DNA from 4 places in the Streptomyces sp. ITFR-6 genome. Region 1 is predicted to be linked to each of the others. Evidence: riboswitches for the same ligand, from Rfam matches in the RefSeq annotation. Region 1 holds a riboswitch; each other region holds the start of a gene.

Region 1 (7,804 bases):
CGCTCGAACCACGGCAGGGACACGTTGATGTAGCAGGCGCAGACCCCGACCCCGCGCTCCCGGTACGCGGGCACATCGGTCGCCGAGCCCCGGGCCGCTCGGCCGTCGCCGTTCAGCAGCTGGAGCACGGTGCGCGAACCGTAGAACACCCCCGTGGAGGTCGCCGCGGTGACGGTGACCCGGTCCCCGACATCGAGCCGGTAGCCCTCCGCGCCCAGCGCCCCCTTCAGGGACGCGTCCTGGCGCAGCACCACGTCGCCGGACCTGGCCCTGCCCCGGGAGACCGGAGCGCTGCCCTTCAGCTCGCCCGCGAACCTCTTCGCGTCGTCGGCGGTGCGCTGCTCCCGTACCCCGTCCAGCACGATCCTGGCCCGGTCCGTGAGGGTGAACTCCCCCTCGCCGGGCTGCCACTGCCGCAGCGAGGGCAGCACTTCCGGTGGCGGAGCAGCGGCGGGTCCGTCCACGGCGGCGGCGCTCTGCCAGGGCAGGAGTGTGGCGGCGAGCGCGGCCACCACGGCCCCGATGGTCCTTCGTCTTGCCGTCCGGATGTCCATCGTCAGAGCCTGGCCCGCCCGCCGGGGGGCGGTCCATGGACAGGTGCGGCAAAGGGTTGGACGAATGATCGGATGTCGACGCGGCCGGTATCAGGCGACTTCGGTCAGCTCCGAAGGCCCTCGGAAGGTCCTGCGGTACGCGTTCGGCGTGGTGCCCAAGGAGCGTACGAACTGGTGGCGCAGGGCCGCGGCGTTGCCGAAGCCCGCCAGTCCCGCGATCGTGTCCATCGTTTCGTCCGATGTCTCCAGGAGGTGTTGTGCCAGCAGCACCCGCTGACGCAGCAGCCAGCGGTACGGGGTGGTGCCTGTCTCCTGCTGGAAGCGCCGGGCGAAGGTGCGCGGCGACATGTGCGCCTGGGCGGCGAGCTGTTCGATGGTCATCTCCTCGTTCAGATGCCGCTCCATCCACACGAGGGTGTCACCGACCGTGTCGCAGCGGCCCCGGGGCAGCGGCCGCTGGATGTACTGCGCCTGCCCGCCGTCGCGGTGCGGCGGCACCACCATGCGGCGGGCGATGGTGTTGGCGGCGGCGGGCCCGTACGCCTGGCGGACCAGGTGCAGACAGGCGTCGATGCCCGCGGCCGTGCCCGCGGAGGTGATCACGGAGCCCTCGTCCACGTACAGCACATCGGGTTCGACGACGGCCCGCGGGAAGCGGCGGGCCAGCGCGTCGGAGTGGCGCCAGTGCGTGGTGCAGCGGCGGCCGTCCAGCAGCCCGGCCGCCCCCAGTACGAACGCCCCCGAGCAGACGCTCAGCACCCGGGCACCGCGGTCCACGGCCCGGCGCAGCGCGTCCAGGGCCTCCTGCGGGTACTCCCGGTCCGCGGCCTGGCCGCTGGCCGGCACGGCGATGAGGTCGGCCTCCTCCAGGCGGTCGAGGCCGTACGGGGTGCTGATGCTGAACCCCGCGTGGGTAGGGAGCACCGGGCCCTCGGCGGAGACCACGGCGAAATCCTGCACCGGAAGACCCTCGTCGCTGCGGTCGAGGCCGAACACCTCGCAGAGCACACCGAGTTCGAAGGGGTGGACCTCACCGAGCAGCAGGACCGCGACATTTTTCAGCATGACCCCAGTGTGGCAGTAATTCGATGCTCTATGACATTCCTGCCACTGCCGGATTCCGTCGGCACGGACGAGAGTAGAGCCATGAACACATTCCAGAACGTCCTGGGCGTATCAGCTGTTATCGCCCTCGTCCTGCTCCCGGCTCTGATCGGGATCGCCCGCGAACTCCGCATCGACCGCGAGCTCCGGGACGCGGAACGGGACCGGAGAACCGCACCACCGGAAACGGCGGACGCCGCGCAGCCGGTGAAGGCCGCACGGCGTCCGTACGTCAGGAGCTGGGCGAGGATCTGAAGGGCTCAGAACTCGTCGTCGAAACCGACCGTGCCCTCGACCGCCACCTGGTACGCCGACGGGCGGCGCTCGAAGAAGTTCGTGAGCTCCTGGACGCCCTGGAGCTCCATGAACGAGAACGGATTCTGCGATCCGTACACCGCGGGGAAGCCCAGCCGGGCCAGCCGCTGGTCGGCGACGCACTCCAGGTACTCGCGCATGGACTCGGTGTTCATGCCCGGCAGCCCCTCGCCGCACAGGTCGCGGCCGAACTGCAGCTCCGCCTCGACGGCCTCCTTCAGCATGTCGGTGACCTGCTGCTGGAGGGCGTCGTCGAAGAGCTCGGGCTCCTCCTTGCGGACGGTGTCCACCACCTCGAACGCGAAGCTCATGTGCATGGTCTCGTCACGGAAGACCCAGTTGGTTCCGGTGGCGAGACCGTGCAGCAGTCCGCGCGAACGGAACCAGTACACGTAGGCGAACGCGCCGTAGAAGAACAGCCCCTCGATGCACGCCGCGAAGCAGATCAGGTTCAGCAGGAAGCGGCGGCGGTCGGCCTTCGTCTCCAGCCGGTCGATCGTCTCGACCGAGTCCATCCACTTGAAGCAGAACTGCGCCTTCTCACGGATCGAGGGAATCTCCTCGACCGCGTCGAACGCGGCCGCCCGGTCGTCCGGATCAGGCAGGTAGGTGTCCAGCAGCGTCAGATAGAACTGGACGTGCACGGCCTCCTCGAAGAGCTGCCGCGACAGGTACAGCCGCGCCTCGGGGGAGTTGATGTGCTTGTACAGCGTCAGCACGAGGTTGTTGGAGACGATCGAGTCACCGGTCGCGAAGAACGCGACGAGCCGCCCGATCATGTGCTGCTCGCCCGGCGACAGCTTGGCGAGGTCGGAGACGTCGGAGTGGAGGTCGACCTCCTCCACCGTCCAGGTGTTCTTGATCGCGTCCCGGTAGCGCTCGTAGAAGTCGGGGTAGCGCATGGGCCGCAGGGTCAGCTCGAAGCCCGGGTCGAGCAGGTTCTTGTTCTCGTTGGTGCTCATTACTGGCAGGCCTCGCAGGACTCGGGGTTTTCGAGGGAGCAGGCGATCGCGTCCGCGTCGGGAGCGGCCGCCTGCTGTACGGGAATGGGGGCGGCGGCCGCTGCCTGGCCGGACGCGGCACGCGCGATCCGGGTCGCCGGGCGCGAGCGCAGGTAGTACGTGGTCTTCAGCCCCTGCTTCCAGGCGTACGCGTACATCGAGGAGAGCTTGCCGATCGTCGGCGTCTCCAGGAACAGGTTCAGCGACTGGCTCTGGTCCAGGAACGGCGTACGGGCCGCCGCCATGTCGATCAGTCCGCGCTGCGGGATCTCCCACGCCGTGCGGTACAGCGCCCGCACGTCCTCCGGGATCCAGGCGAAGCCCTGCACGGAGCCGCTGGCCTCGCGCAGCGCCTCGCGGGTCCGCGCGTCCCACACGCCGAGCCGCTTCAGCTCGTCGACCAGGTAGGCGTTGACCTGGAGGAACTCACCGCTGAGCGTCTCGCGCTTGAAGAGGTTGGAGACCTGCGGCTCGATGCACTCGTACACGCCCGCGATCGAGGCGATCGTCGCGGTCGGCGCGATGGCCAGGAGCAGCGAGTTGCGCATGCCGGTCTTCGCGACCCGGGCGCGCAGCGCGTCCCAGCGCTCCGGCCAGTTCAGCTCGGTGTCGTAGTGGTCGGGGTGCAGCACACCGCGTGCGGCACGCGTCTCGGACCAGGCGGGGAGGGGACCCGACCGCTCGGCGAGATCGCAGGACGCCTCGTAGGCGGCGAGCATGATGCGCTCGGAGATCTTCGTGGAGAGCGCGCGGGCCTCGGGGGAGTCGAAGGGCAGCCGCAGCTGGAAGAAGACGTCCTGGAGGCCCATCGCGCCCAGGCCCACCGGCCGCCAGCGGGCGTTGGAGCGCCCGGCCTGCTCGGTCGGGTAGAAGTTGATGTCCACGACCCGGTCCAGGAAGGTCACGGCGGTGCGCACGGTGGCGTCCAGCCGCTCCCAGTCGATCGTGCCGCCCTCGACGAACGCACCGAGGTTGACGGAGCCGAGGTTGCAGACGGCCGTCTCGCCGTCGTCGGTGACCTCAAGGATCTCCGTGCACAGGTTCGAGGAGTGCACCACGCGGCCCGGCTCGGCGGTCTGGTTCGCGGTCCGGTTGGAGGCGTCCTTGAACGTCATCCAGCCCTGGCCGGTCTGCGCGAGGGTCCGCATCATCCGGCCGTACAGCTCACGGGCCGGCATCGTCTTGCGGGCCAGGCCCTTGGCCTCGGCCGCCCGGTACGCGGCGTCGAAGTCGTCGCCCCAGAGGTCGACCAGCTCGGGCACGTCGGCGGGGGAGAACAGCGACCAGGTCCCGTCCGCGTCGACCCGGCGCATGAATTCGTCCGGGATCCAGTGCGCCAGGTTCAGGTTGTGGGTGCGGCGCTGGTCCTCACCGGTGTTGTCGCGCAGCTCCAGGAACTCCTCGATGTCCGCGTGCCAGGTCTCCAGGTAGACGGCGGCGGCGCCCTTGCGCCGGCCGCCCTGGTTGACCGCCGCGACGGAGGCGTCGAGCGTCTTCAGGAACGGCACGATGCCGTTGGAGTGCCCGTTGGTGCCCCGGATCAGCGAACCGCGGGCGCGGATGCGGGAGTACGAGAGGCCGATGCCGCCCGCGTGCTTGGAGAGGCGCGCCACCTGGTGGTAGCGGTCGTAGATCGAGTCCAGCTCGTCCAGCGGCGAGTCCAGCAGGTAGCAGGAGGACATCTGCGGGTGCCGGGTACCGGAGTTGAAGAGCGTCGGGGAGGAGGGCAGGTAGTCCAGCCTGCTCATCAGCCGGTACAGGGCCGCGACCTCGTCCAGCGCCCGCTCGGAGTTGTCCTCCGCGAGCCCGGCGGCCACCCGCAGCATGAAGTGCTGCGGGGTCTCGACGACCTGGCGGGTGATCGGGTGGCGCAGCAGGTAGCGGCTGTGCAGGGTGCGCAGTCCGAAGTAGCCGAAGCGGTCGTCGGCGCCGTCGGTGAGCGCCTGTCCCACCAGGGCGTCCAGGGCGGCCGCGTGCAGCGTCACGAACTCGGCGGTGCGGTCCGCGATCAGGCCCTCGCGGTGTCCGACGGCGACCGAGGCGGAGAAGGACGTCGAGCCCTGCCCGGCCGCCTCGTCCGCGATGGAGCGGGTGAGGAGACGGGCGGCGAGCCGGGAGTAGGCGGGGTCCTCGGAGATCAGGCCCGCGGCCGCCTCGGTGGCCAGCGAGCGCAGCTCGGCCTCGTCCGACCGGGCGTTGCGGCCGCGCAGCGCGGCGGCGGCGACGCGTCCGGGGTCGGTGTCGGGCAGATCCGCGGTGAGCTCGGTGAGGGTCCGCAGCAGTGCGGTGCCCGGTCCGTCGCTCGTGGTTCCCGTTGATTCGGCCGCTGAAACCGGATCGGCTGGCGCGATGGTCACGTGGTGCTCTCCCTCGCTCGGCTCTGGGCCGACGGGGGGAGCGGGGGCAGCCGGGCGGAGCGGGGCCCCGTTCGGGCAGCACTCCGTGCGGCGTCCACCGGCCCATCCACGAGGCCCGGACGTCTGGGCGTCCGGTTCGGTCGAGCCGGACGCGCTGTCGGCAGGTCCTCGGACTCGGGATGCGCAGAAGCACACCGATCACACCGTTGCGGGACAGTTCCGGATTCGCACCGGATTTCCCTGCGGCGACAGCGAGCACGAGCATACATGTGGGGGCCGCCGGATGAGGCAGCCCCCACATGTTGTGTCGCGTGGCCGTCAGGAGACCGCCCGTGCCGTGTCGCCCGGCCGTCAGGAGGGGCCGGTCAGGAGACCGCCGGGAACTCCAGTCGGTACGTCAGCAGCGAGAGCCCCTCGATCGGATACCAGTCCCTTTCCGGGGTCCGGACGAAGCCGAGGCGCCCGTAGATCCTATGGGCCCCGCGCATGGCCGGCTGCGTCGAGAGCACGATTCCGGTGACCCCCGCGGTGGCCCGTGCGCGGTCGATACAGGCCCGGACGAGCGCCTCGCCCGCCCCGGCCCCGCGCGCCTCGCGGGAGACCGCGAGCATCCGGAACTCGGCCTCGTCCGGCGCCGCGATATCGGCCCAGCGGTTGCCCGGCGGCGCGTAGGTGACCCCGCCGAGGACGCGGCCCCGCGCGTCCGCCGCGACGAGCACCTCGGCCTCCTCGGCCCGCCGGGGGACGTCGCGCAGCTGTACCAGGTACGGATCGTCGGCGCCGTAGTCCAGCAGCCCGTCCCCGAGATAGGCCTCGGCGGTGATGTCGCCGAGGGCGGCGTACTCGGCGGCCTCGACCGGCCTGATGATTATGTCCATGCGGGGAAGTCTGCCGCACCCCTGGGCGGCGACGGCACGGGTTTTCCCCCGGACGCGCGAACGGGCCGCCGCGCCCCCTCACAGGCGGGGTGCGGCGGCCCGTACACCTCGGTCAGTGACCGCCCGGGGCCCCGGCGGTGGCCGGCGGGAGCTCCGTCTTCACACCCGGGTCGCCCGCGTCCGCGGTGTAGTCGGCGGGAGAGGTCTCGTCGAGCCCGGCAGGCGCCTTCACGGCGTTCAGGACGAAGGTGAGGACGACGGTCACCACGATGTTCAGCACGAACGCCGTCAGGCCGATGTAGCCGATCTCGCCGATGCCCGGGATCTCCTTGGAGGACCCGCCGAAGTGCGCCTGGGTGGGGCTGGCGACCCCGTAGGCGGCGGCCGTCCCGTAGACCATGCCGACGGCCCAGCCCGCGAGCAGCGCCCAGCGGTGGAACCACCGGGTGAACAGGCCGCCGACCAGGGCCGGCATCGTCTGGAGGATCCAGATCCCGCCGAGCAGCTGGAAGTTGATCGCGACCGTCTTGTCCATGGTGAGGACGAAGGCGAGCGCGCCGACCTTCACCAGCAGCGATACCAGCTTGGAGACCCTGGTCTCCTGGGCGGGGGTCGCGTCGGGCTTCAGGAAGTCCTTGTAGATGTTCCGGGTGAACAGGTTTGCCGCCGCGATCGACATGATCGCCGCGGGGACCAGGGCGCCGATGCCGATGGCGGCGAACGCCACGCCCGCGAACCAGTCCGGGAACATGTCCTCGAACAGCTGCGGGATCGCCAGCTGGCCGTTGTCCACCTTGACCCCGGCGGCGATCGCCATGAAGCCGAGCAGCGCGAGCAGGCCCAGCATCAGCGAGTACAGCGGCAGGATCGTGGTGTTGCGGCGGATCACGTTGCGGCTGCGGCTGGAGAGCGTCGCCGTGATCGAGTGCGGGTACATGAAGAGCGCCAGCGCCGAGCCCAACGCCAGTGTGGCGTAACCCCACTGGCCGTCCACGCCGGGCGCGAGCGCACCGGTCGGCTTGGAGCCCGGCGGCCCGTTGAACTTCTCCTGCGCGGCGGCGAAGATGTCGTGGAATCCGCCGAGCTTGATCGGGATGTAGATGATCGCCACGGCGATGACCAGGTAGATCAGCCCGTCCTTGACGAACGCGATCAGCGCGGGCGCGCGCAGCCCCGAGGAGTACGTGTACGCGGCGAGCACCGCGAACGCGATCAGCAGCGGCAGGTCCTTGACGAACCAGTGGGTGTTCTCGCCGCCGCCGACGCCCATCACGTCCAGCACCGCCTGGATGCCGACGAGCTGGAGCGCGATGTACGGCATGGTGGCGAGGATCCCGGTGACCGCGACGGCCAGCGAGAGCCCCTTGGAGCCGAACCGGCCGCGGACGAAGTCCGAGGTGGTGACGTAGCCGTGCTTGTGCGAGACCGACCACAGGCGCGGCAGGAAGGTGAAGATCATCGGGTACACCAGGACGGTGTAGGGCACCGCGAAGAAGCCGGCCGCGCCGGCCGCGTAGATCGCCGCGGGCACGGCGACGAAGGTGTACGCGGTGTAGAGGTCGCCGCCGAGCAGGAACCAGGTGACCCAGGTGCCG
Region 2 (7,804 bases), 4.2 Mb from region 1:
AAGTTCGACATCAGCGGCACGGCGCACACGGCGACGCGCAGGATGTCCTCGCCGTGCGGCGGTGCGACGACCGACTCGCGTACGGTGCCGCGCAGCGAGACCCGCAGCCCGTCCTCCTCGTCGATGCCGAGGCCGTGGGCGAACGGCAGCACCCCGTACGTGGGACGCCCGGTGAGACCGAGCAGCATGTCCAGACCCGGCTCCAGCAGTGACACGTCACCGCGGAACTTGTTGACCAGGTAGCCGGCGATCAGCTGCTGGTCCTCCGCGGCCAGCAGCGCCGTCGTACCGAAGAACGAGGCGAAGACCCCGCCCCGGTCGATGTCCCCGACTACCACCACCGGGAATCGGGCCGCCCGTGCGATGCCCATGTTCACGATGTCCGTGCGCCGGAGGTTGATCTCGGCCGGACTGCCCGCGCCCTCGCAGATCACCGCGTCATATGTGGACCGGAGCTGCTCCAGGCAGTCCACGACGGTGGACAGCAACTGCTCCTGCCTGCCGCCGTGGTAGCCGCGGGCGCTCATCTCACCGACCGCGCGCCCCATCAGGACGACCTGGCTGGAGCGGTCGCTGCCGGGCTTGAGCAGTACCGGGTTCATCAGGGCGGTCGGCTCCACCCGGGCGGCCTGGGCCTGCATGGCCTGGGCCCGGCCGATCTCGGCGCCCTCACGGGTGACGAAGGAGTTGAGGGACATGTTCTGCGCCTTGAAGGGCGCGACCTTCACCCCCCGGCGCACCAGCCAGCGGCAGATCCCCGCCGTGACGACGCTCTTGCCCGCGTCCGAGGTGGTCCCGGCGACCAGCAGTCCGCCGCTCATGTCGGTCTCCGTCCTGAGGTGCGCGTACCCGGGGCAGGTGTCCCCGGGCCGCGCGTCGAGGTGATCCGTCGTGCGGCGGCGCCCACGCCCAGCCGGGCCGCCACGCTCACGCCGAGGGCCAGTACCCCGATCCGGCGCGACAGCCGTACGGCGTGTTCGATGTCCCCGGTCGCCACCGCCCGGCCCGCCTCGCCGTTGAGCACGGGGCGGTGTTCGACCCGGCCGCCGTAGGCGAGGGTGCCGCCGAGCCGTACGCCGAGCGCACCCGCGAACGAGGCCTCCACGGGGCCCGCGTTGGGGCTCGGGTGCTTGGCTCCATCCGCCCGCCAGGCGTGCAGCGCCCCCCGGGGCCGGCCGCCGGCGGCCACGGCGAGCAGGGCGGTGAGCCGGGCGCCCGGCCAGCCCACGAGGTCGTCGAGCCGGGCCGAGGCCCAGCCGTAGCGCAGGTAGCGGGGCGACCTGTGGCCGACCATCGCGTCCAGGGTGTTGGCGGCCCGGAAGCCGACGAGTCCGGGGACCCCGCCCAGCGCACCCCACACCAGGGCGCCGACCACGGCGTCGGAGGTGTTCTCCGCGACGGACTCCACCACCGCGCGGGCGATCTGCGGACCGTCCAGGGACTGCGGGTCGCGGCCGCACAGATGGGGCAGCCGCTCCCGCGCCAGGCCGAGGTCCCCGGCGGCCAGCGCGCCGCCGATGGACCGGGCCTCGCGCCCCAGCGACGTACCGCCGACGACGGACCAGGTGGCGGCGGCGGTCAGCGCGACGGAGGCGGCGGGGCGGCGGCGCAGCGCGCGGGAGGCCAGTGCCGCACCCCCGGCGGCGCCTCCGGCGCAGACCAGGGTGTGCAGAGCGCCCCACCCGCGGTGGTCGCGCCACAGACGGTGTTCGACGCCTGCCGCGGCGCGCCCGAAGGCGGCGACCGGATGTCCCCGGCGGGGATCACCGAGCAGCAGATCACCGATCAGACCGGCCGTGGCGCCGTACGCGAAGATGCGATCGGCACGCACGGTTCAGCCGGCCGTCGCGCCTCGACGGACCTTCGCGCGGGCAGCTGGTGCTGGTCGGAGGGGAGACACGGAGACGGGCGCACGGCGGCCGGGCATGGCGATATGTCCTCACTCAGGGTCCGCGCCCTGGTTCGACGTGACCGGCGACGAGAGTCTCCTGGCTCCCGGATCCGCAGTTCCCCTGGTCTTCCAGCCCACTCGGCGTGGACCGTGACTTCCGGTGGTGGGGGACTGCTCCCCGGTGACAGTGGCGGGACCGCGCCGGATTCGCACCGGCTTCCTCTGCTGTCGCCGTAATGGCTCCGGCAGTCCACCACGCTCCGCGAACGCCAGTCAACCTACCGTTGACCTGCGACGGCACAGTGTGCTGAGACGCACATCGGGCCGGCCGCACCCGGGGTGCGGCCGGCCCGAGGCGGCGGATGGATCAGGGGCTGTGGATCAGGCGACGATCAGGTAGATCCCGTAGGCCACCGCCGCCGCGCACAGTCCGAAGCAGACGTACGCGCCCGCGCGGGCGAGCATCAGGGACCCGCCGGACTGGCCGCCCCGCTCGGCCGGTTCCGGCTGCCTGGAGAGGCCGGCGATGCCCAGGGTGAAGAGGCCCACCAGGGCGACGGTGGCGACGAGAGAGACGCCGAAGACGGTGCCGAGGGCTGCCCAGTCGATGTTCATGGAGGATCTTCCTTACACCGTGGCGGGTCGTGCCGGGTCGGCTATGGCCGGGGCCGGGATGGTGGCGGTGAGGTCGTGGGCCTGGGCGGCCGGGGTGGGCGGCGGGCTGACGGCCGCGATGGCGGTGGTGACGACGCCCGCGGGTTCGGCTTCCGGGGTGACCGGAGCGCCGTCCTGGGCGCCGGGTGCGACATCGTCCTGGCCGACCGGCTTGCGGCGGGACAGCACCCAGATCGCTCCGGAGCCCGCGATCAGCAGTACGGCGACGAGCACGACACCCCAGGTGCCCTGCTTGGTGAGGAACTCCGCCCCCGCGCCGACCAGACCGGCGGCCGGCAGCGTCAGACCCCAGGCGACGAACATCCGGGTGGCGGTGGACCAGCGGACCACACCGCCCCGGCGGCCGAGACCGGCACCCATCACGGCACCGGAGCAGGACTGGGTGGTGGAGAGGGAGAAGCCGAGGTGCGAGGAGGCCAGGATGACCGTGGCCGCACTGGTCTGGGCGGCGAAGCCCTGCGGCGGCTTGAGCTCGGTCAGGCCGCTGCCCATGGTGCGGATGATGCGCCAGCCGCCGAGGTAGGTGCCGAGCGCGATGGCCATTCCGGCGCTGACGATGACCCAGACCGGCGGGTTGGAACCGGGGGAGAGGACTCCGCCGGTGACCAGGGCCAGGGTGATGATGCCCATCGTCTTCTGTGCGTCGTTGGTGCCGTGGGCGAGGGAGACCAGCCCGGCGGAGGCGATCTGTCCGGCGCGGTAGCCCTTGGCGGTCGCCTTCTCCTGGGCGCCGCCCTGGACCTTCCCGCCGATCCGGTACGTCAGCTTGGTGGCCAGCAGCGCGGCCAGTCCGGCGACGATCGGGGCGGCGACCGCGGGGAGCAGCACCTTGGTGACGACGGTGCCGCCGTCGACAGAGGACCAGCCCGCGGACATCACCGCGGCGCCGATCAGACCGCCGAAGAGGGCGTGCGAGGAGCTGGACGGGAGCCCGACCAGCCAGGTCAGCAGATTCCACAGGATGGCGCCGACGAGCGCCGCGAAGATGACCTCGGTTCTGAGGCCGTCCTCATTGATGATCCCGCCGGAGATCGTCTTGGCGACCTCCACCGACAGGAACGCGCCGACGAGGTTGAGAACGGCGGACATCGCCACCGCTGTCTTGGGTTTGAGTGCGCCGGTCGAGATGGTGGTCGCCATCGCGTTGGCGGTGTCGTGGAAACCGTTCGTGAAATCGAACACTAGAGCTGTCACGATCACAATCGCGAGCAGCAGCGTGATGTGTTCCATTTACCCAGGCAATCGTTCGACGTCAGTGGCACGAGGAACGTAGGCAACCTGGGTGAACGGAAGATGAACTAAACAGGGCGTTGCGGTGACCCCAACCGGAGCGGCCCCGCCCCGTTTGGCCGTGGTCCGACAGGGCGGGGCGGGTACGGGGCGGTGTGGGCCCCGAATGCGGGGCCGCCCGGCCTCCGGCGGGAGGCGGAATCATGGACCGCTCATCAGTGGAAAGGATCTTCGTATGAGCGATCAGCGGCAGGATCCGGTCGAACACACCGGGGGCCTCGAACGCACCGGTGCCACCGGCCACGCCGGAGACACCGACGCCGGAGACATCGAACGGGCCTGGGGCGCGGTCGTCGCCACCGCGCGCAGGACGGCGGCCGACGGTCTGGTCGTCGGCACCTCGGGCAACGTCTCCGCGCGGGTGGGCGACACCGTCCTGGTCACCCCGAGCGGTGTGCCGTACGACCGGCTCCGCCCCGAGGACCTGGTCGGCGTCGATCTGGAGGGCAACCGGATCCTCGGTGAGCTGGCCCCGACCAGCGAGCTTCCGCTCCATCTCGCGGTCTACCGGAATACGGCGGCGGCCGCTGTCGTGCACACCCACGCGGTGCACGCCACGGCCGTCTCCACGCTCGTCGCCGAGGTCCCGCCGATCCACTACGCGGCCGCGCTGCTGGGCGGCCCCGTCCGGGTCGCCGCCTACGCCCGGTACGGCACGGACGAGCTGGCCGCGAACATGCTGACCGCCCTGCGGGACCGCACCGGCTGCCTGCTCGGCAACCACGGAACCGTCACCTACGGAGCCACCCTCGACGAGGCGTACGACCGCACCGCCCAGCTCGAATGGCTCTGCCGCCTCTGGCTCGCCGCGAGCGCCGTCCCCGGCCGCTCCCCGGCCCTGCTCACCCCGGACCAGCTGAGCGACGTAGGGGAGGCGCTGAAGGGGTACGGGCAGCCGGGCTGAGCCCGCAGGGGCGGGGGCCGCCACCGGACGGCCCCCGCCCGCTGGCCGAGTCCGCGGGCGGCCAGGAGACTGAAGCCGTGCGCCCGGCAACAGCGACGGCAGCAGTCGCCACCTCCATCCTCGGCGCCGGTGCGGCGGCGGTCGCGGCCGGCCGGTACGCCGGCGACGTCGCCCTCAAGGCGCCGTCGTCCGGACGTCCGTTCCCCGCCGACCGCAGAGTCACCGTGCACGCGACGGCGGCCGGGCAGGTTACCCTGACCCGCTCCTTCGCCGCGCTGCGCCCCGGCACCTACGGGCTGGTCGGTGACGACGTCCACGCCGTCGTCGGCCCGGTGATCGACCAGGCCCACCAGGCCGCCGACACCGTCGTGCGCCGGCTGGAGCGCGTCAACCGGGGCACCCTGCGCCCCGGGGCCAAGGTCCGCCTCACGCCCGAGCTGCACACCGGTGACCCCACCACGGCCCTCGGCCTCGAACACCGCGACGTCGAGATCACCGGCGAGCTCGGCGCCCTGCCCGCCTGGTTCGTGCCCGGCCCCCGGGACACCTGGGTCATCACCGCGCACGGCATCGGCACCACCAGGGCACACCCCCTGAACCTGCTCGGCTTCCTGAACGGACAGCAGCTGCCGGTGCTCGACATCGCCTACCGGGGCGACGCCGGAGCACCGCGCTCCCCGGACGGCCTCAGCCACCTCGGGGAGTCCGAATGGCGCGACCTGGACGCGGCCATCCGCTTCGCGGTCCGCTACGGCGCCGAGAAGGTCGTGCTGCACGGCTGGTCGACCGGCGCCTCCATGGCGCTCCACGCGTCCGCCAACTCCGCGCTCCGGGACCGGATCTGCGGCCTCGTCCTCGACTCCCCGGTGCTGGACTGGGAGACCACCCTGCGCGCCCTGGCCGCCGCCCGCGGGGTGCCGTCCGCCCTGCTGCCCCTCGCCGTCCGGGCCGCCCAGGGACAGACCGGACTGCGCGGCACCCGGCTCCTGGACACCTCGCTGCCCCGGACCCTGCACGTGCCCACCCTGATCTTCCACGGGCCGGACGACACCCTGGCGCCCTGGCAGCCGTCCCGCGCGCTCGCCGCCCACCGCCCCGACCTGGTCGCCCTGCACCCCGTGGCGCAGGCTCCGCATGCGGCGATGTGGAATGCCGACCCGGTCTACTACGAGGAGACGTTGCGCCGCTTCCTCACGCCCCTGATGTGAGCTGATGCGCCGCTTCTGCTGATTGGTCCGGGAGAGCGCGGACGCCCCGGAACACCGGTGATCCGGGTTCCGTTTGGGCTTTCGGGCTGTCAGAGGCAAGACTGCTCCCGTGACGTCCCGTACCCCGCGCGACTCCAGGCTGCGACTTGTCCGCCCGCGACCCCTCGCCACCGCTCACAAGGCCGTGATCACCCGGCGCACCAGGCCGGCCCCCCGCCCGCCCGAGGGCACCCCGCCCCGGGCGGAACTGGCCCGGCAGGCCAGGACCGCTCTCGCCGACGCCGTGCGGATCGCCCGCTGGGCAGCCGGCGGCTCCCGGCCGGGCACCCCGCCGCTGGCCGCGACGGCTCTAGAACGGGCCTGTTCGGAACTCGAACTGTCCCCGGGACAGGTGCGGTCCGGCTGGGACCGGGCCCGGCTGGCCGGGCTCGTCGAACTGCACGGCGACACCGCACGGCCCGGCTGGCGGCTGCGCGCCTGGGACCGCGACGACTCGGCCGTGCTCCGCGGCTGGGTGGCGCTCTTCGACGCCTGGTCCCTCGTCCACCCCGCGCCCGAGGACATCGAGTCCACCGCGGTCGCGGAGGCCGTCGAGGCCGTGCCCCAGGTGCTCTCCCTCCTCCAGCTCTCGGCGGGCCCGGTCACCGTGCCCGCCCTGCTCGACCTGCTGGGCCAGCGCGTCGCGGAACTCCACGAGGAGCGCTGCGAGGTGCCGTACGGGCCGCAGCCGCTGCCGGTTCCCGCGGAGGAGGCTCCCACCGCCCACCCGGAGGCGCTGGTCGCCCTCCTGCTGGACTGGGCCCTGGAGGGGCTCGCCGCCGTCGGCGCGCTCACCCTCGGCTCGGGGCACGCCACCCTCACCCCCCTCGGCAACTGGGCGGTCTGGGTCAAGCTGGAGCAGATCTGCGTCGCCGCCCAGAGCCCGGCCGGCAACATCGAGCAGTCTGCCGCCGACATGCTGCTCGGCTGCGCCCGGCTCACCCCCGGACCGGCACGGGCCGAGTACCGCGCCTGGCTGGCCGCCCGGCCCGTCGGCAGCGCCGTCGCCGAACTGCTCGGGGTGGCCCGGGGCGAGGACGCGCTGCTGCGCGGGCTCGCCTTCGAGGCGCTCCGGGTGGTCGGCGCGCCCGCGGAGCCCGAGGTGCGCTCCGTCGTGGCGGACCCGTCGCTGCGCCCCTACGCGCTGCTCTGGCTCGCGGAGTACGACGGGGCCGACCCCGAGGACGCCCAGGAGGTGCTCAGCCGCGAAGAGGCCACCTGGCTCTGGGTCGACACCGCGGCGGCCGTGGCCGACCACGGCGAGACCGCGCTGCTGGTCCGCCACCTCGACTCAGCCGTGCAGGGCAGCGTCCCGGCCCTCCTCGACGAGGTGAGGGCGGTGGGCCATCCGCGCACCGTCCAGGTCCTGGTGGCACTGGCCGCCGCGCACCCCGACCCGGCACTCGCCAAAGCGGTCCGCAAAGCGGCGTTCCAGGTGCACACCGGCGGAGCCTGAGCGGCCGGTCCGGCCGGCCCCGGGGGAGACCTCCGCCGACCGGACCGCCGTCAGCCCGTCGCCGGCCCTGGGTGCGCCGTCAGCCCGCCGACCCCGGGGCGTACGTCCCGAAGCTCCACACGTTGCCCTCCGCGTCCCGCGCCATGTAGTCGCGCGAGCCGTAGTCCTGGTCGGTGGGCGGCATCAGGATCTCCACCCCGTGCTCCACCGCCCGCGCGTGGTGCGCGTCGGTGTCGTCGACCACCACGCAGACACCGGCAGGCCCGGATCCCCGCATCGCCTTCGCGAAGATCCCCTCGCGGCCCCTGGAGCCCGGCATCGCCCTGCCGTTCCCGCTGGAC
Region 3 (7,804 bases), 5.3 Mb from region 1:
AGACGGTCTTCTTCGTCCTGGTCCTGGCCGGACGCGTCTACGGACCGGGCTTCGGCTTCACCCTCGGCTGCACCTCGCTCTTCACCTCCGCCCTGATCACGGGCGGTGTCGGGCCGTGGATGCCGTACCAGATGTTCGGCTGCGCCTTCGTGGGCATGCTCGCCGGCCTGCTGCCCCGGGCCACCGGCCGCCGCGAGGTCCTGATGCTCGCCGCCTACGGTTCGGTCTCCGGCTACCTCTTCGGCTTCCTGCTCAACCTCTCCTTCTGGCCCTTCTCCCTCGACCCGAACAGCTCCCTCGCCTATCTGCCAGGCCTGCCCTTCACCGAGCAGTGGCACCGCTACCTCGCCTTCGACCTTGCCACCTCCCTCGGCTGGGACACCGGCCGGGCCGTCACCAACTTCGTCTGCGTCACGCTGGCCGGCCCGGCGGTACTCACCACGTTCCGCCGGGCCGCCCGACGCGCCCGCTTCCAGGCCCCGGTCCGCTTCACACCCGCCGGACCGGCCGACCCGGACGCCCGCCCCTAACCTCCGGCCGCCGCCCCGGGTCCTGCGCGATCAGGAGGCGGGCAGCTCGCCGCGGACGGTGCGGGCCGCGGCGACCAGGTTCTCCAGGGACGTCCTGGTCTCGGGCCAGCCGCGGGTCTTCAGGCCGCAGTCCGGATTGACCCACAGGCGCTCGGCGGGGATGGCCTCCAGCCCCTTGCGGAGCAGGGCGGCGGCCTCGTCGGCACCGGGTACACGCGGTGAGTGGATGTCGTACACGCCGGGACCGGCCTCGCGCGGGTATCCGTGCGCGGCGAGTTCGCGGGCGACCTGCATGTGCGAGCGGGCGGCCTCCAGGCTGATGACGTCGGCGTCCAGGTCGTCGATGGCCTGGACGATGTCACCGAACTCCGCGTAGCACATGTGGGTGTGGATCTGGGTGTCCGGCCGTACCCCGCTGGTGGTCAGGCGGAACGACTCGGTGGCCCATTCCAGGTACCCGGCGTGGTCCGCCGCCCGCAGGGGGAGTGTCTCGCGCAGGGCGGGCTCGTCGACCTGGATCACCGAAGTGCCCCCCGCCTCCAGGTCGTCGACCTCGTCGCGCAGCGCGAGCGCGACCTGGCGCGCGGTGTCACCGAGCGGCTGGTCGTCGCGGACGAAGGACCAGGCCAGCATGGTCACCGGGCCGGTGAGCATGCCCTTGACCGGGCGCCCGGTGAGCGACTGGGCATACGAGGTCCAGCGCACCGTCATCGGCTCCGGGCGGGAGATGTCGCCCGCGAGCACCGGCGGCCGGACGTAACGCGTGCCGTAGGACTGGACCCAGCCGTGCTGGGTGGCGAGGTAACCGGTGAGCTGCTCGGCGAAGTACTGCACCATGTCGTTGCGTTCGGGCTCGCCGTGCACCAGGACGTCGATGCCGGTCTTCTCCTGGAAGGCGATGACCTCACCGATCTCGGCCCTGATCCGCTCCTCGTAGCCCGCCGTGTCGATCCGTCCCGCGCGCAGGTCGGCGCGGACGGTACGCAGTTCGCTCGTCTGCGGGAACGAGCCGATGGTGGTCGTCGGCAGCAGCGGCAGCCCGAGGTGGGCCCGCTGGGCGGCGGCGCGTTCGGTGTACGGCTGGGAGCGGCGGCCGTCGGCGTCCGTGACGGCCGCGGTCCTGGCCCGGACGGCGGGGTCGTGGGTGATCGGGGAGTCGGCGCGGGACGCGAGGTCGGCGCGGTTGGCGGCGATCTCGGCGGTGATCGCGCCGGTGCCCAGGGTCAGTCCCTTCGCGAGCGTGACGATCTCGGCGGTCTTCTGCTCCGCGAAGGCGAGCCAGCGCAGGATCCGCGGGTCGATGTCCCGCTCCGGCGCGGTGTCGAGCGGGACGTGCAGCAGGGAGCAGGACGCCGCCACGTCCACCCGGTCCGCGAGGCCGAGGAGGGTGGCGAGGGTGGCTAGGGACTTCTCGTAGTCGTTGATCCAGATGTTGCGGCCGTTGACGACACCCGCGACGAGGCGCTTGCCGGGAAGCCCGCCGGCGGCGGCGAGGTCTTCTAGGTTGGCTGCGGCGGCATCGGTGAAGTCCAGTGCCAGACCCTCTACCGGGGCCTTCGCCAGGACGGGGAGTGCCTCACCGAGCCGCCCGAAGTAGGAGGCGACGAGCAGCCTGGGCCGGTCGGTGAGGCCGCCGAGGTCGCGGTAGGCGCGGGCGGCGGCGTTCAGCTCGGCCGGGCTGCGGTCCTGGACCAGGGCGGGTTCGTCGATCTGCACCCACTCCGCGCCGGCGGCACGCAGATCTGCGAGGACCTCCGCGTACACCGGCAGCAGCCGGCCCAGCAGGGTGAGCGGCTCGAAGCCGGCGGCCACCCCGGGGGCGGGCTTGGCCAGCAGCAGGTAGCTGACCGGGCCGACGAGCACCGGCCGGGCGGTGTGCCCGAGCGCGACGGCCTCCCTGAGCTCGGTGACCTGCTTGGTGGAGTCGGCGGTGAAGACGGTGTCAGGACCGAGCTCGGGGACGAGGTAGTGGTAGTTGGTGTCGAACCACTTGGTCATCTCCAGCGGTGCCACGTCCTGGGTGCCGCGAGCCATCGCGAAGTACCCGTCGAGCGCGTCGGCGGCGACGGCCGCACGGTGCCGCTGGGGGACCGCGCCGACCATGACGCTGGTGTCCAGGACGTGGTCGTAGTACGAGAAATCGCCGGTCGGGACCTCATGGACGCCGACGTCCGCCAGCTGCTTCCAGTTGGACCGGCGCAGTTCTGCCGCCGTCTCCCGGAGGGCACCGGCGCTGACGCGGCCCTTCCAGTACCCCTCGACGGCCTTCTTCAGTTCCCGGTTCCGGCCCTGTCGGGGGTAGCCGTACACGGTGGCTCGTGCTGCCGCGGCTGCGGGCTTGGGTGTCACGGAAATCTCCTTCGCGAGATGACTCCTGAACATCCCGGAGACGGGACACGGACGCGAAGGGATGACGGACCGGACGGATATCGCACACGCCTCGGCGCGGATTCTCCGTCTGACACGCACGCCGACCCGCCCACGAGGTCACCGGGATATCCGCATCCGAGGGTTCGGGTGCGGGCAACGGGCAGGTCTTCGGACTCGTGGGCGCGTCTGCCGGAGCAGACTCCTACTGGCCGTCGCTTCCCGGATCCGAACGGATCCAGTGCGTATGACGGCGGTCGTTCCCACTTACCGCTGCGGGGCAGTCCCGGAATCACACCGGGTTCCCTCTTGCGACGCGCCTGCCTGGCGGACAGGGCGAACCAGCTGCACCGGTCAGCCTAGGGGGTGGACCGCCTCCGTGGCACCGCTGTTCACATTCCGGGATCCGGAAGGGGCGGACGGCGGTGCTCCCGGGCCTCCTGGTCCTCGCGCTGGTCCGTTGGCTCTGCCGTGGTCAGGCAGGATGCGGTATCGCTGGGCCATTGGTACATAGAGATGGGGTCGAGTTGAACCATTAGCTCCCCAGGTGTTGAGATAGTGGAGTCAATGGCGCTGCGGGTCCCTCTGGGATCTCTGTGGCGCCTTTCTCATGTCTGCGCTGGTGTCATGCGCGAAAGGGGCGAGGCGACTTGCTGAAGAGGGCGTTCGTCGCACACGATCCCGGACGGATCCGGCTGCGGTTCGCATCCCGGGCCGTGCTCGGCATCGGGCTCGCCGTCACGCTGTGCGGGGCGGCGGGGCACTCGCTGGTGGCGGCCATCACGGGGGGCCTGGCCGCGCTGCTCGCCCTCTTCACGGTGACCGACCCGACGGTGCGCGGACAGGCCACGACGACCGCGCTGCTCCCCGTCGTCGGCCTCCCGGTGCTCACGCTCGCCGCCGTGCTGCACGACGTGCCCGTCGCCCGCGACCTGGCTTTCCTCGCCGTCGTCGGCGCGGGGGTGTACGCGCGGCGGTGGGGGCCGCGCGGGCACTCGCTGGGCGTATTCGCCTTCATGGCCTACTTCTCCGCCCAGTTCCTGCACACCGTGCCCGGCCAGCTGCCCGAGTTGTACGCCGCGGTGCTGCTGTCGCTCCTCGCGTCGTCCTTGGTCCGGTTCGGGGCGTGGTGCTACGAGCGCCGGATCGCGGCGCCGGTGACGGTCGGCCTTCCCCCGGGAGCGGCGGGGCTGCGGCGGATCACGACGCGGCAGGCCGTACAGGCGACCCTGGGCGCGGGATTCGCGCTCGCGGTGGGGCAGCTGCTTTCCGACCAGCGCTGGTACTGGGCGGTCGGCGCCACCTGGTGGGTGTTCGTGGCCACGACCTCGCGCGGCGAGACGGTCGTGCGCGGGTTCAGACGGTTCCTGGGGACCTTGCTCGGCATCGGGCTGGGCTTCGCCGTGGCCGTGCCGCTGCACCACGAGCCGGTCGCGGCCGCCGCTGTCGTGGCGGTGGGCGTGTTCGGGATCTTCTACACCGCCGCCGTCTCCTACACCTGGATGATGCTGGCCGTCACCGTGATGGCGAGCATGCTGTACGGGCTGCTCGGCGTGCTCGACGCGGGACTTCTCGTACTCCGGGTCACCGAGACGGGGGCCGGTGCGCTCGGTGCCGTACTCGCGGTGCTGTTCGTGCTGCCGGTGACCACGCACTCGGTGACCGAGGCCTGGGTGGAGCGGGCGCTGCGGTGCGTGCACACCTGTACGGCGGAGGCCGCTGCCCGGCTCGCGGGAAGCGAGGACGCCGACCCGCCCCGGCACGTTGCCGAGCTGGAGGCGATCCTCGGCCGGGTACGGCTGTCGCTGGCGCCGCTGGTGCATCCGCTCAACCCGGTGAGGGCCCGCAAGGCGCGGGCGCGTCAGGTCCTCGCACTGCTCGACGACTGCGCGCGCGAGGTGCGCGGACTGGCCTCCGTCGCCGCCGATCCGGAGGCCTCGCACGACGCCCGGCTCGCCGCCGCCTGCTGGCGCGTCGAGAGCGCGGTGGAAGCGCTGACGGCTCCCGAGCGGCCGGCCCGTACCCCGCTCGCCGCGGGAAGTCCGGCGCACGCCGCGGAGACGGAACCCGCCCTCGCCCACCTGCACGGCCTGGAGCGGGCGCTGGTCGAACTGGCCGCGCCGCTGCACAGCCCGCCGAGGGCCCCGCTCGCCGCCGCCTGATACCCGCACCCTTTGGTCCAGACCACCTGCCGCACTGCTACCGTCGCCGCGGAAGATCGCGACGGTCCCCACTGTCGCGATCAGTCGGCGGAGAGAGGCAGTGCGGTGGACAGCAGCAACGGTGCCGGACGGGCATTCATCGGGTCCTTCACCTCGGCGGGCGGGCGGGGCATCACCGTCGCCGCCGTCGACCAGGAGACCGGGGCGCTCACCGTCCTCGGCGCGACGGATTCCGTGCCCAACCCCTCCTACCTGGTACTGGGCCGGGGCGGGGGCCCCGACGGTGCGGTCCTGTACGCGGTCAGCGAGACCGAGCCGGGAGCGGCCGCGGCGCTCGACGTCACCCAGGACACGCCCCGGCCGATCGGCGCCCTCCAGCCGGTGGACGGGGATGCCCCCACCCACCTCGCCCTCGCGGGCGGCCGGCTGCTGACCGCCAACTACGGCTCCGGCAGCGTCACCGTGCTGCCCGTGGGCGCGGACGGTTCACTGGGCGCCCCCGACAGCGTGCTCCAGCACGAGGGAAGCGGTCCGGACGCCACCCGGCAGGAGGGCCCGCATGCCCACCAGGTGCTCCCCGACCCCTCGGGGAACTGGGTGCTCAGCGTCGACCTCGGCACCGATTCGGTACGGATCCGCGCGCTCGACGCGGAGACCGGCGCGCCGCGCCCGCACGGCGAGACGGCGCTGCGGCCGGGTACCGGACCGCGCCATCTCGCCTTCCACCCCGACGGTGCGCACGCCTATGTGCTGAACGAGCTCGAACCCACGGTCACCGTGTGCCGGTGGGACGCCGCAGCCGGAGTCCTCGAAGCGGTCGACGAGACGTCCCTGCTGCCCGTGGAGGCCACCGGGGACGGCGCCGCGGCGAGCTACGCGTCCGAGGTCGTCGTCTCGCACGACGGCCGGTTCCTCTGGGCGGCCAACCGCGGACACGACAGCATCTCGGTGATCGCTCTCGACGCCACCGGAGAGAAGGCGTCCCTGGTCACCACGGTGGGCTGCGGTGGCCACTGGCCGCGCGACCTGGCGCTCGACCCCGCCGGGCGACGGCTGTACGCGGCCAATGAGCGGTCCGGGAACGTCGCCTGGTTCGCCGTGGACCCGGAGACCGGTATCCCGGTCCAGGAGGGCTCCCTGGAGGCTCCTGCGGCCTCCTGTGTGATCTTCGCCTGACAGGCGCGGGCGTGTGGTGGTGGTAGCCGGCTCACCACCACACGCCCGTCAGGAAGCGGAACGCACCCCGGAACTGATCAGAGGGCCTGTGCGCCCTGCGCCACCGGGGCGGCGATGCCGAGTGCCGTGGTGTACATCGACATCACCAGCTTGCCGATCGCCGGGTAGGCGCCGAGCGGCTCGGCCGCCGCGCAGCCCGCGTCCTTGACGGCGGAGTCCAGCAGCCCTTCGGCCACCTCGGGGCCCACCAGGTACGGCGCGACCGCCAGCTGGAGCGAGCCGGAGTCCTTCAGCTGCGCGGCGATCGACGAGACGGAACCCTCGACGTCGAGCGCGGCGGCCATCACGGGAACCGCCAGCCGCGCGGCCAGCAGCATGCCGGTGATCCCGGCCGCCTGCACGGCCTCCTCACCGCCCACCGTCGCCAGTACGATCCCGTCGGCGGCCGTGGCCACAGTGAACAGCCTCGCCCGGTCGGCGCGGGCGAGACCGGCCTCGGAGAGGCGCACGTGCAGCGCCTCGGCGAGCAGCGGGTGCGGGCCGAGCACATCGGTCAGCTCGGCCGGTGCCTGGCTGTCCCTGATCGCTTGGCGTATCCGCTGCACAAGGGCGCTGTCCGGTCCCGCGAGCAGCGGCACCACGACGGCGGCCGGCCCCTCGGGCGGAGCGACCTCGCGGCCGGCGGCCGCGGCCTGCTCGAAGCGTGCGGTCCGCTCGGCGGCGCAGTGGGCGAGGGCGGAGACAAGGGACGGGTACTCGGCATCGTCGCCGTCGAGGTAGCCGATCACGGCGTTCAGACCGGGCAGCTCGGAGCGGGCAATGCTGATCACCTCTTCGGCCAGACTGCGGCTGGCCGAAGAGGGGGTACCGGGAACGGCGAGAACGAGCGCGGCAGCGCCCTCAGGTGCGACCACGGGCTCCGGGCGGCGGTGCCGTCCGGACTGGCGAGGTCGCGGCATTCGTACAGGCAGGCCGGAAGCGGGCCCAGTGGGGGTGCTCATGGCGCCGCATGCTACTGGTTTTGGGTACCCCATTGCGCGGGGAGGGTCCGGTCGAGCGTTGTCTGTCCGCATTTATCCGTTGGGCGGCTTACCGGTCAACTGCCCTGCTCTGTCACCCCTGCGGTGGACTGTTGGTCCACTCCGGACAACGGGATGCTGAGCAGTGTCGGATGACGCGGCAGGAGCAGACCGCCGGTGGCCAGGGCCCGCGCGATGCGCAGGGAGCCGACCAGGGGATCACCCGAACCGGGGACCGCCCGCGCGTGCGGCAGCAGCCGGGCCAGCTCCTCGCGCAGCGGTACGAGCAACGGCTCGCCCATCCGGAACAGGCCGCCCGTCAGCGCCACTTCGTATCCCTCGTCGCCTGCTTCCGCCGTCGGGCAGACGGCGGCGGCGGCCTCCGCGATATGTCCGGCGGCGTCGCGGAGAATGCCCTCGGCCACCGGATCGTGCGCGGCGCACCCGGCCACCTCCGGAGCGAACGAGGCCAGCACCGCGGGCCGGTCGGTACGCGGATAGAGCAGGGCGGGAAGTCCGGGCGCCGGGCCGAACACCGCCTCCAGCCGGC
Region 4 (7,804 bases), 1.4 Mb from region 1:
TCGTCGTAGAGGAACACCCTCGGCCGGTCGGCGCCCTTCAGAGCGGTCGCCTGCGCCTGGGCGACCTCCTTCCGGAACCGTGCGATCAGGGATTCGGCGCGCTTCTCGACGTCGAAGATCTTCCCCAGGTTCCGAAGGTCGGTGTAGAGCGCGTCGAGCGGCGGCATCACCCCTCGCGCCTTCCCCTGCCCGTTGCGGCACGACTCGCTCAGCAGGTAGGAGTCGACGCCCACCTTCTTCAGGGCTGCCGGGGTGAATCCGTCCCCCTCGTTGAAGCCGTAGTTCCAGCCGGCGAAGACCAGGTCGGCGCGTGCGTCGAGGACGAGTTCCTTGTTGATCGTCTCCTTGGACAGCCACGCGGTCTTCTCGTACCCGCCCTTCCAGGGGACGGACGTCAGGTCGCCCTTGTCGTCGGGCATCACATAGCCCGCCATGTGGTCTTCGAGTTCCAGGGCGAACATGATCTCGGTGATACCGACATCGTTGGTGACCACGCGCCGCGGGGCCTTGTCGTAGGTCTTCTTCTCACCGCAGTTCTCGACGGTCACGGGGTAGTGGCCCCCGGCCGCGGGTGCGCTCTTGTCGTCGTTCGCGTCCTGCGGGGTGATCTCGGCGCCGCAGCCGCTGAGGGCCAGCACGGCGGTGAGGGCGAGACCGATGGCGACGGGACGTATCGGGCTGGGCATGGTGGCAGGGCTTCCTTAGTAACGGGCGGCGGGGAGGAGGCGGTCGAAGATCAGCTGTACGGCGCCGGTCTCCGGGTGCGGTACCCGGTGCGCCCGGACGCCGAAGACCTCGGCCAGCAGCTCCGGGGTGAGTACGTCGTGCGGGGCGCCCGACGCGACGATCCGGCCGCGGTCGATGACATGGAGGACGTCGCAGTGGAGTGCGGCGAGATTGAGGTCGTGCAACGCCGTGAGCACGGTCAGTCCGCTGGCACGCACCAGGGCCAGTACCTCCAGCTGCTGGGCGATGTCCAGGTGGTTGGTGGGCTCGTCGAGCACCAGCGCGCGCGGCTGCTGCGCCATGGCGCGGGCGATCAGGACCCGTTGCTTCTCGCCTCCGGACAGGGTCAAAAAGCCCCGGTCGGCCAGGTGTCCGGCCCCGACCTCCGCCAGCGCGGCGTCACATGTGCGGCGGTCCTCCTCCGACACGCGCGCCGTCGGTCCCTGGTGCGGCATCCTTCCCATCGCGACGATCTCGGCGACGGTGAAGTCGAACTCGTGACTCGACTCCTGGGGAAGCGCGGCCAGCCGGCGGGCGGCCTCCCGCGGACTCAGGGCGTGCAGGTCCTCGCCGCCGATCCGGACGGTCCCGGCGGAGGGGTTCAGCGCCCGGTAGACGCAGCGCAACAGCGTTGACTTCCCGCTGCCGTTGGGCCCCACCAGTCCGACGAGCCGGGCGTCGCCCGCTCGCAGCGTGACGTCCTCCACCAGCCGCGCGCCGGCGATCTCGACCGTCAGCGCGTCGATATCGATCCGCATCACGCACCCCCGAAGGTGTAGGAGCGGCGGCGCATGAGGAGGATGAAGCACGGCACGCCGATCATCGCGGTCAGCACGCCGAGCGGCAGTTCCGCCGGGGCGAGCAGCACGCGCGAGAGGATGTCCACCCAGATCAGCAGGACGGCCCCCGCGAGCGGTGCGACGGCCAGCAGACGGCGGTGGTCCGCGCCGACCAGCATGCGCGCGGCGTGCGGGACCATCAGCCCGACGAAGCCGATCGCGCCGCTCACCGCGACCAGCGCCCCGGTGACCGCGGCGGAGACCAGGAACAGTTCCTTGCGCAGCCTGCCCGCATTCACTCCCAGGGCGGCGGCGGTCTCGTCACCCATCGCCAGGGCATTGAGCCGGCGCGCCGACCACCAGAGGTGGGCGAGGCCGCCGATCGTGGCGCCCGCGGCAATCGGCACGGAGGACCAGGTGGCGCCCCCGAGGCTGCCCAGCATCCACATCATCGCGGAGCGGGCGGCCTCGCCCCGCTCCGCGGCGAACACCATGAACGTCGTGATGGCCGAGAAGCCGTAGTACATGGCCGTGCCCGTCAGGACCAGGCGCAGCGGGGTCAGTCCGCGCGCGGTGCTGGCGACCGCGTATACGAGCATCATCGCGAGGAGCGCGGCGAGGAACGCCGCTGTGGACAGCGCCCAGACACCGAAGGCGCCGAAGACCCCGAAGATGAGGACGGCGTTCGCACCGACGGCCGCGCCGGAGGAGATGCCGAGCACGAACGGGTCGGCCAGGGCGTTGCGGACCATGGCCTGGACCGCGACGCCGATGGCGGACAGGCCGGCTCCGACGACCGCGGCCAGTACGGCTCGCGGAAAGCGCAGCTCCCACACGATGGTGTACCCGGCGACTTCACCGGGAGCGATCCGCTGTCCCGTCAGGCCTGCCCACAGATAGCGCGACACCTCTCCCCAGGAGATCCCCGAGGCCCCGATTCCGGCGCCGCAGACCAGGGAGAGCGGCAGCAGGGCACACAGCGTGATCACCAGCAGGGACAGGGGTACGCGCCGGGGAGGAGCGGGCCCGCCACCGGCGCGCGCCGCGCGCGAGGGCGGGGCGGGTATGCGTTCGAGGGGAGTGACCACGGTCGGATCGCTTTCACCTCAGGCCGTGCACCTGCACGATCGAAGGAGCGGCCCGGACGCGAAGCGCCCTGTGCAGCACCTCTCGCAGTCCACGGCGAATTGACAGGAGCCTTCACCGCCGCGGGTAATCGGGCTTGCGGAGCCATGGGGACGGCTCCGCCTACCGTTGCGGGTCAGCGCCGGAATTCGACCGGACTTCCCCCGCGGGGCGTGAGCAGCTTACGGGTACGGCACCGTGCTCTCCCTTTCGCCCCTGAGTCCCGAGCGCCCCGGAGCACCCCCCGAGCACCCCCGAGTGGCCCCTGAACAGCCCCTGACCCGCCCCGGAGAAGCCCCTGACGGGAGCACCGCACGGGCGCCGGAGCACCTAGCGTGACGGCGGATGCCCCGGCCGGGCCCGCACGCCTGACACAACCGCTCTCTTCGCAAGGAGGATCTATGCCGTTCAGGGGCAGATCCGCACTACGGCTCATCGCCGCACGGGGCACGGCCACGGCTGTGGCGGCTGCCACGGCCGCCGCCACCGGCCTCGCCGCCGCTCCCTCGGTCCACGCGTCGCCGCCCGCGACAGCTGCCCTTCGGTGGGCACCGTGTGACGTCCCGGCGGACCCGGGAGCCGAGTGCGCCGCGCTCTCCGTGCCGGTCGACTGGGACCACCCGGACGGGCCGAGACTCGATCTGGCCGTGGCCCGCCGCAAGGCCACAGAGCCCGGGGCGCGCGTCGGCTCCATGGTGTTCGGCCCCGGCGGGCCGGGCGACTCGGGTGTGGAGAGGGTGGTGGGCGGGATCAGCCGGTTCAGCCCCGAGGTCCGCCGCAGGTTCGACATCGTCAGCTTCGACCCGCGCGGCGTGGGCGGCAGCAACCCGGTGACCTGCTCCGGTGAACTGCTTGCCGAGCGGCCGTCGCCCGAGCTGGAGAGCCAGGCGGACTTCGACGCCACCCTGGCGTACAACAGACGGCTCCGCGCCGACTGCCGGGCCCGTACCGGCCCGGTGTTCGAGCACCTCGACACCGGGCAGACGGTCCGGGACCTGGACGCCCTGTGAGCCGCGCTCGGCGAGCGGAGACTGACCTTCCACGGCAGCTCGTACGGCACGCTGCTCGGCGCCCAGTACGCCGAGGCCTACCCGCGGCGCGTGCGCGCGATGGTGCTGGAGAGCGTGACGGACCACAGCGTCGCGGCCACCCGCGAATTCCTGCGCTCGGAGGCGGCCGCGGCGCAGGACTCGTTCCAGGAGTTCGTGAAGTGGTGCGAGGGTGCGGCGGACTGCGCCCTGCACGGCCGTGACGTCCGCGCCGTCTGGCAGGGCCTGCTGGCCCGCGCCGCGCGCGGCGAGCTGGCGGACCCGGCGAAACCGGGGACCTCGCTGTCGTCCTCGGATCTGGTCAACTCGTACGCGTTCCGGAGTTTCTACGAGGCCGACTACGCGGGCCTGGCCACGGGGATCGCGGGGATGGACGCGAGCGAGCCGCTGCCGGCGTCGCCCACCGGGACGGCGCCGCTGCCGCCGGCCACCCCCGGTCTTCTGCTCGGACTGGCGGCTGCCGGTGCGTGACTACCGGGAGTACGCCTCGCTCGTCGCCACGATGAACGCGACCGCGCCGGACCTGCCCCACCTGCTGCCGATCCACATGGTGGCGGCGTGTCTGGGCGCGCCGACCGCCAACCCGCAGCACCGCCTGGACGCACCCGGCGCTCCGCCCGTCCTGCTGTCCAACGCCCTGCACGACCCCGCCACCGGCTACCCGTGGGCGGTGTCGGTGGCGCGGCAGCTGGGCCGCGGCGGCGGGCTCCTCACCCACGAGGGCCAGGGGCACGGCAGCGTCACCAGCGGCCCGTGCATGGAGGACACCGTGAACGGCTACCTGACCGACCTGGTGGTCCCGGCGCGGGGCACCAGCTGCCCCGCCGTGCCGTGACGCGTTTGACCTGAGTAGACCTGTCTGTCTAATCTATTGCGAGGAACTAGACAGACAGGTCTACCCAATGCTCTGGACGGGAATGGTCATGACGAATCCCTCGGTCGTCCCGATGTCCAAACCGGCCCGCACGCCGGACGCGGCGCCCGCCGGCCCCGGATCCGCTGCCATACCCGCTGCCATATCCACTCGGGGCCGGCGGCTGCCGCCGAACGTGGCGCTGTACGTACTCGCCTCGATCACCATCTCGTTCCTGGCGGCCTCCAGCGCACCGACTCCGCTCTACGCGGTCTACCAGGCGGAATGGGGCTTCGACCCGATCACCACCACCGTGGTCTTCGGCGTCTACGCGGTGGCCGTGCTGCTCGGGCTGCTCATCATGGGCAAGCTCTCCGACCATGTCGGCAGGCGGCCGGTGCTGCTGGCCGCGCTGGCGGCGCAGGCCCTCTCCATGGTCGTGTTCGCCACCGCCGACGGGGTGCCTGCGCTGATGGTCGGCCGGATCGCGCAGGGTCTGTCGACCGGTGCGGCGCTCGGCGCGATCGGCGCCGGGATGATGGACATCGACCGGCCGCGCGGCACGATCACCAACGCGGTCGCCCCGGGCATCGGCACGGCGACCGGCGCGCTGGTCTCCGGGCTCGTCGTCCAGTTCCTCCCCGCACCCACGCATCTGGTCTACCTCGGGCTGCTGGTGGTCTTCGTGCTCCAGGCCGTCGCCGTCGCCCTGATGACGGAGACGGTGACCCGCAAGCCGGGGGCGCTGGCGAGCCTGGCGCCGGAGATCAAGCTGCCGCGTGCCGTACGCCGCCCGATGCTGGTGACCGCGCCGGTGCTGTTCGCCGTCTGGGCGCTGGCCGGACTGTACGGGTCGCTCGGCCCGTCCCTCGCACGCCGGCTGACCGGTTCCGGGTCCGAAGTACTGGGCGGGCTGAGCCTGTTCGTGCTCGCCGGGGTGGCCGCCGTCTCCGTACTGGTCCTGCGCAAGGCGGCGACCCGGACGGTGATGCTCACCGGCATCCTCGCGCTGATCGCCGGGGTGGCCCTCACCCTCGCCTCGATCCGCGGCTCCTCCCCCACCGGCTTCTTCGCCGGCACCGCCCTCGCGGGCGTCGGCTTCGGCAGCGGCTTCCAGGGCGGCATCCGCACGGTCATGCCGCTGGCCCGGCCGCACGAGAGTTCCGGGGTGCTGTCCCTGCTCTTCGTCGTCTCCTATCTGGGGATGGGCGCGCCCACCGTGATCGCCGGGTTCCTCGTCGTCCACGCGGGCGGACTCGCCGCCACCGCGCAGGAGTACGGCGTCGCCGTGATCGTCCTCGCGGCGTTCGCGCTGCTCGGGCTGGTGCGCGGCGGCCGGGACGGGGCGGCGGTCCTGCCGGGCGGGCGGATCGGCGGCAGCGCCTGAGGGGCGGCCTCGGACCGGGGCATAATATAGACAGATCTGTCTGAAGGAGTGAACGTCATGGCGAGTGTCCCGAGCACCGCGAAGCCGTCGGCGCGCGAGCGCCTGCTCGCCGCCGCCGACGAACTCTTCTACGCCGAGGGCGTGCAGAGCGTCGGAATCGACCGGGTCATCGAGCACGCGGGCGTGGCCAAGGCGTCGCTGTACAACACGTTCGGCGGCAAGGAGCAGCTCGTCCGGGCCTACCTCGACACCCGGCACACGGCCACCGCCGACCGGATCACCCGGGCCGTCGCGGAGCACGACACGCCCCGCGAGCAGATGCTCGCGGTCTTCGAGTCCCAGGGACGGCAGTTCGACCGGCCCGACTTCCACGGCTGCGCGTTCATCCGCGTCGGCGCCGAGGCCAGCCCCGGCGGACTGGTCCAGGAAGCGGCGGACAGCTTCCGCGGCTGGATGCGCGGACTCCTCACCAGTCTCGCCGCCGAGGCGGGCGCCGCCGACCCCGACGCCCTGGGCCACCAGCTCCAGATCCTCTACGACGGCGCCGGCATCTCCGCCCTGATGGACCACCACCGCTCAGACGTGGCCGCGGCCTCCCTCGCCGCGGCCAACGCCCTGATCACGGCGGCCACGGGCGCACCCGCCGAGGCATGAACGCCGCCCGGCACACCCGCGGGCCCCGACCGCGAGCGTGACGGCGATCAGCCGGCCGGCCGCGGGGCCTCCCAGGCTGCCGCGCACAGGGACTCGGCCACGGCAGCCGTGTAACGGGCGGCCGCGAGCCAGTACAGGGCGAAGCCGTCCGTGTCGGCGGGCAGGAGGCGGCCGAAGTGGTCCCGATCGCGCCGGGCCGCGGAGGCGCACAGGGCGGTCAGCAGCCCGGCGGCCGTGTGGAGGCCCGCGCGGCTGATGCGGCGGGTCTCGGCGGTGACGTCACCGAGCATGCCGAGGGCGGCCCGGCCCGCCGGGACCGTCTGTTCGACCCGGCGCTCCAGGAGGTACAGGGGCGAGTGCGCACCGGACTCTCCGGGCCGGGGCGGGGCGAGGTGGACGGGGGCGGCCGGGTCCGGGAGGTCGGCGCGGCGCAGACGGTCGAGGCCGAGGTCGACCGTGCCCTCATGGGTGGGGTGCGAGCAGGCGAGAAGGGTGAGCCGGGGGTGAAGGGCGGGTACCAGGCGGCCGATGATCCTCAGCCGGGTGCCCGGCGCCGCGGCCAGCAGCATCAGGTTGTCGCGGTGGGCCAGCGCGGGATCGTCGTCGGCGACGGCGAGCCGGACGTGAAGGCCGCCCTCGCACCGCGCGAGCAGGCAGGTGCCGCCGGACTCTCTTACGGCGCCGAGAAGTTCGACGTCCAGGAAGAACAGGTCGCTGCCGCCGCCGTCCGGGTCCGCGTAGCGGGAGGTGGACCGCAGGGCGCGGGCGGCCTGTTCGGACGACGGTGTCTCCCACAGAGCGGCGAGCGGAGGCTCCGTCCACGCCGCGCCCCGGGCGGTCACGGCCTTGACCCCCTTCCCGGCCCCCAGTCTGCCGTCCGGTGAGACCGTGGCCCCCGAGACCGCCAGACCGGCCCGGCCCAGCTCCCGGTGGGTGAGCGCGCTGTCCCCGAGGCGCACCGCCCGGTCGGCCACGCCCAGAGCGCGCCCGACGCCGCCGGGCGCCACGTCGCCCACCGTACAGAGGCGGCCGTCGGCGCCGGCGACCCAGGTGCGGACGCCGCCGTGCCCCGAGTCCGTGACCACGGGTTCGGTGAACAGTCCGTACAGGCGCAGAGCACCGTCCGGGCTGTACGGGCGGCGCGCCCGGCCCCTGACGGCGGCCAGCTCGGCCCCGGACGCCGCTCCCACCCGGTGTGCGGTGCCCAGGAGTTCGGCCAAGGCGGTGACGA

Evidence for each region. Region 1 has a riboswitch for cobalamin ahead of RLT59_RS11580 (ribonucleoside-diphosphate reductase subunit alpha). Riboswitches for the same ligand answer to the same signal wherever they lie in the genome.
Region 2: linked by a shared signal. The riboswitch ahead of RLT59_RS30885 (cobalamin biosynthesis protein) and the one ahead of RLT59_RS11580 (ribonucleoside-diphosphate reductase subunit alpha) in region 1 are both predicted to bind cobalamin.
Region 3: linked by a shared signal. The riboswitch ahead of metE (5-methyltetrahydropteroyltriglutamate--homocysteine S-methyltransferase) and the one ahead of RLT59_RS11580 (ribonucleoside-diphosphate reductase subunit alpha) in region 1 are both predicted to bind cobalamin.
Region 4: linked by a shared signal. The riboswitch ahead of RLT59_RS05375 (FecCD family ABC transporter permease) and the one ahead of RLT59_RS11580 (ribonucleoside-diphosphate reductase subunit alpha) in region 1 are both predicted to bind cobalamin.

What each region holds. Positions count from the first base shown of each region.
Region 1 is NZ_CP134612.1:2,609,186-2,616,989, reverse strand. It holds gene RLT59_RS11600 (glycoside hydrolase family 20 protein) at 1-554, opposite strand, end outside; gene RLT59_RS11595 (helix-turn-helix domain-containing protein) at 645-1,619, opposite strand; gene RLT59_RS11590 (hypothetical protein) at 1,701-1,913, shown strand; gene RLT59_RS11585 (ribonucleotide-diphosphate reductase subunit beta) at 1,919-2,935, opposite strand; gene RLT59_RS11580 (ribonucleoside-diphosphate reductase subunit alpha) at 2,935-5,331, opposite strand; cobalamin riboswitch at 5,473-5,609, opposite strand; gene RLT59_RS11575 (GNAT family N-acetyltransferase) at 5,697-6,209, opposite strand; gene mctP (monocarboxylate uptake permease MctP) at 6,322-7,804, opposite strand, start outside.
Region 2 is NZ_CP134612.1:6,786,133-6,793,936, forward strand. It holds gene RLT59_RS30880 (cobyric acid synthase) at 1-821, opposite strand, end outside; gene RLT59_RS30885 (cobalamin biosynthesis protein) at 818-1,831, opposite strand; cobalamin riboswitch at 1,982-2,115, opposite strand; gene RLT59_RS30890 (hypothetical protein) at 2,273-2,506, opposite strand; gene RLT59_RS30895 (inorganic phosphate transporter) at 2,519-3,796, opposite strand; gene RLT59_RS30900 (class II aldolase/adducin family protein) at 4,032-4,760, shown strand; gene RLT59_RS30905 (alpha/beta hydrolase) at 4,838-5,968, shown strand; gene RLT59_RS30910 (hypothetical protein) at 6,153-7,463, shown strand; partial or broken gene RLT59_RS30915 (VOC family protein) at 7,543-7,804, opposite strand, start outside.
Region 3 is NZ_CP134612.1:7,904,949-7,912,752, forward strand. It holds gene RLT59_RS35725 (ECF transporter S component family protein) at 1-530, shown strand, start outside; gene metE (5-methyltetrahydropteroyltriglutamate--homocysteine S-methyltransferase) at 561-2,879, opposite strand; cobalamin riboswitch at 3,042-3,258, opposite strand; gene RLT59_RS35735 (FUSC family protein) at 3,548-5,059, shown strand; gene RLT59_RS35740 (lactonase family protein) at 5,165-6,235, shown strand; gene RLT59_RS35745 (sirohydrochlorin chelatase) at 6,313-7,236, opposite strand; gene RLT59_RS35750 (N-acetylglucosamine kinase) at 7,332-7,804, opposite strand, start outside.
Region 4 is NZ_CP134612.1:1,253,589-1,261,392, forward strand. It holds gene RLT59_RS05365 (ABC transporter substrate-binding protein) at 1-686, opposite strand, end outside; gene RLT59_RS05370 (ABC transporter ATP-binding protein) at 702-1,484, opposite strand; gene RLT59_RS05375 (FecCD family ABC transporter permease) at 1,484-2,593, opposite strand; cobalamin riboswitch at 2,695-2,841, opposite strand; partial or broken gene RLT59_RS05380 (alpha/beta hydrolase) at 3,032-4,514, shown strand; gene RLT59_RS05385 (MFS transporter) at 4,603-5,919, shown strand; gene RLT59_RS05390 (TetR/AcrR family transcriptional regulator) at 5,977-6,573, shown strand; gene RLT59_RS05395 (hypothetical protein) at 6,621-7,804, opposite strand, start outside.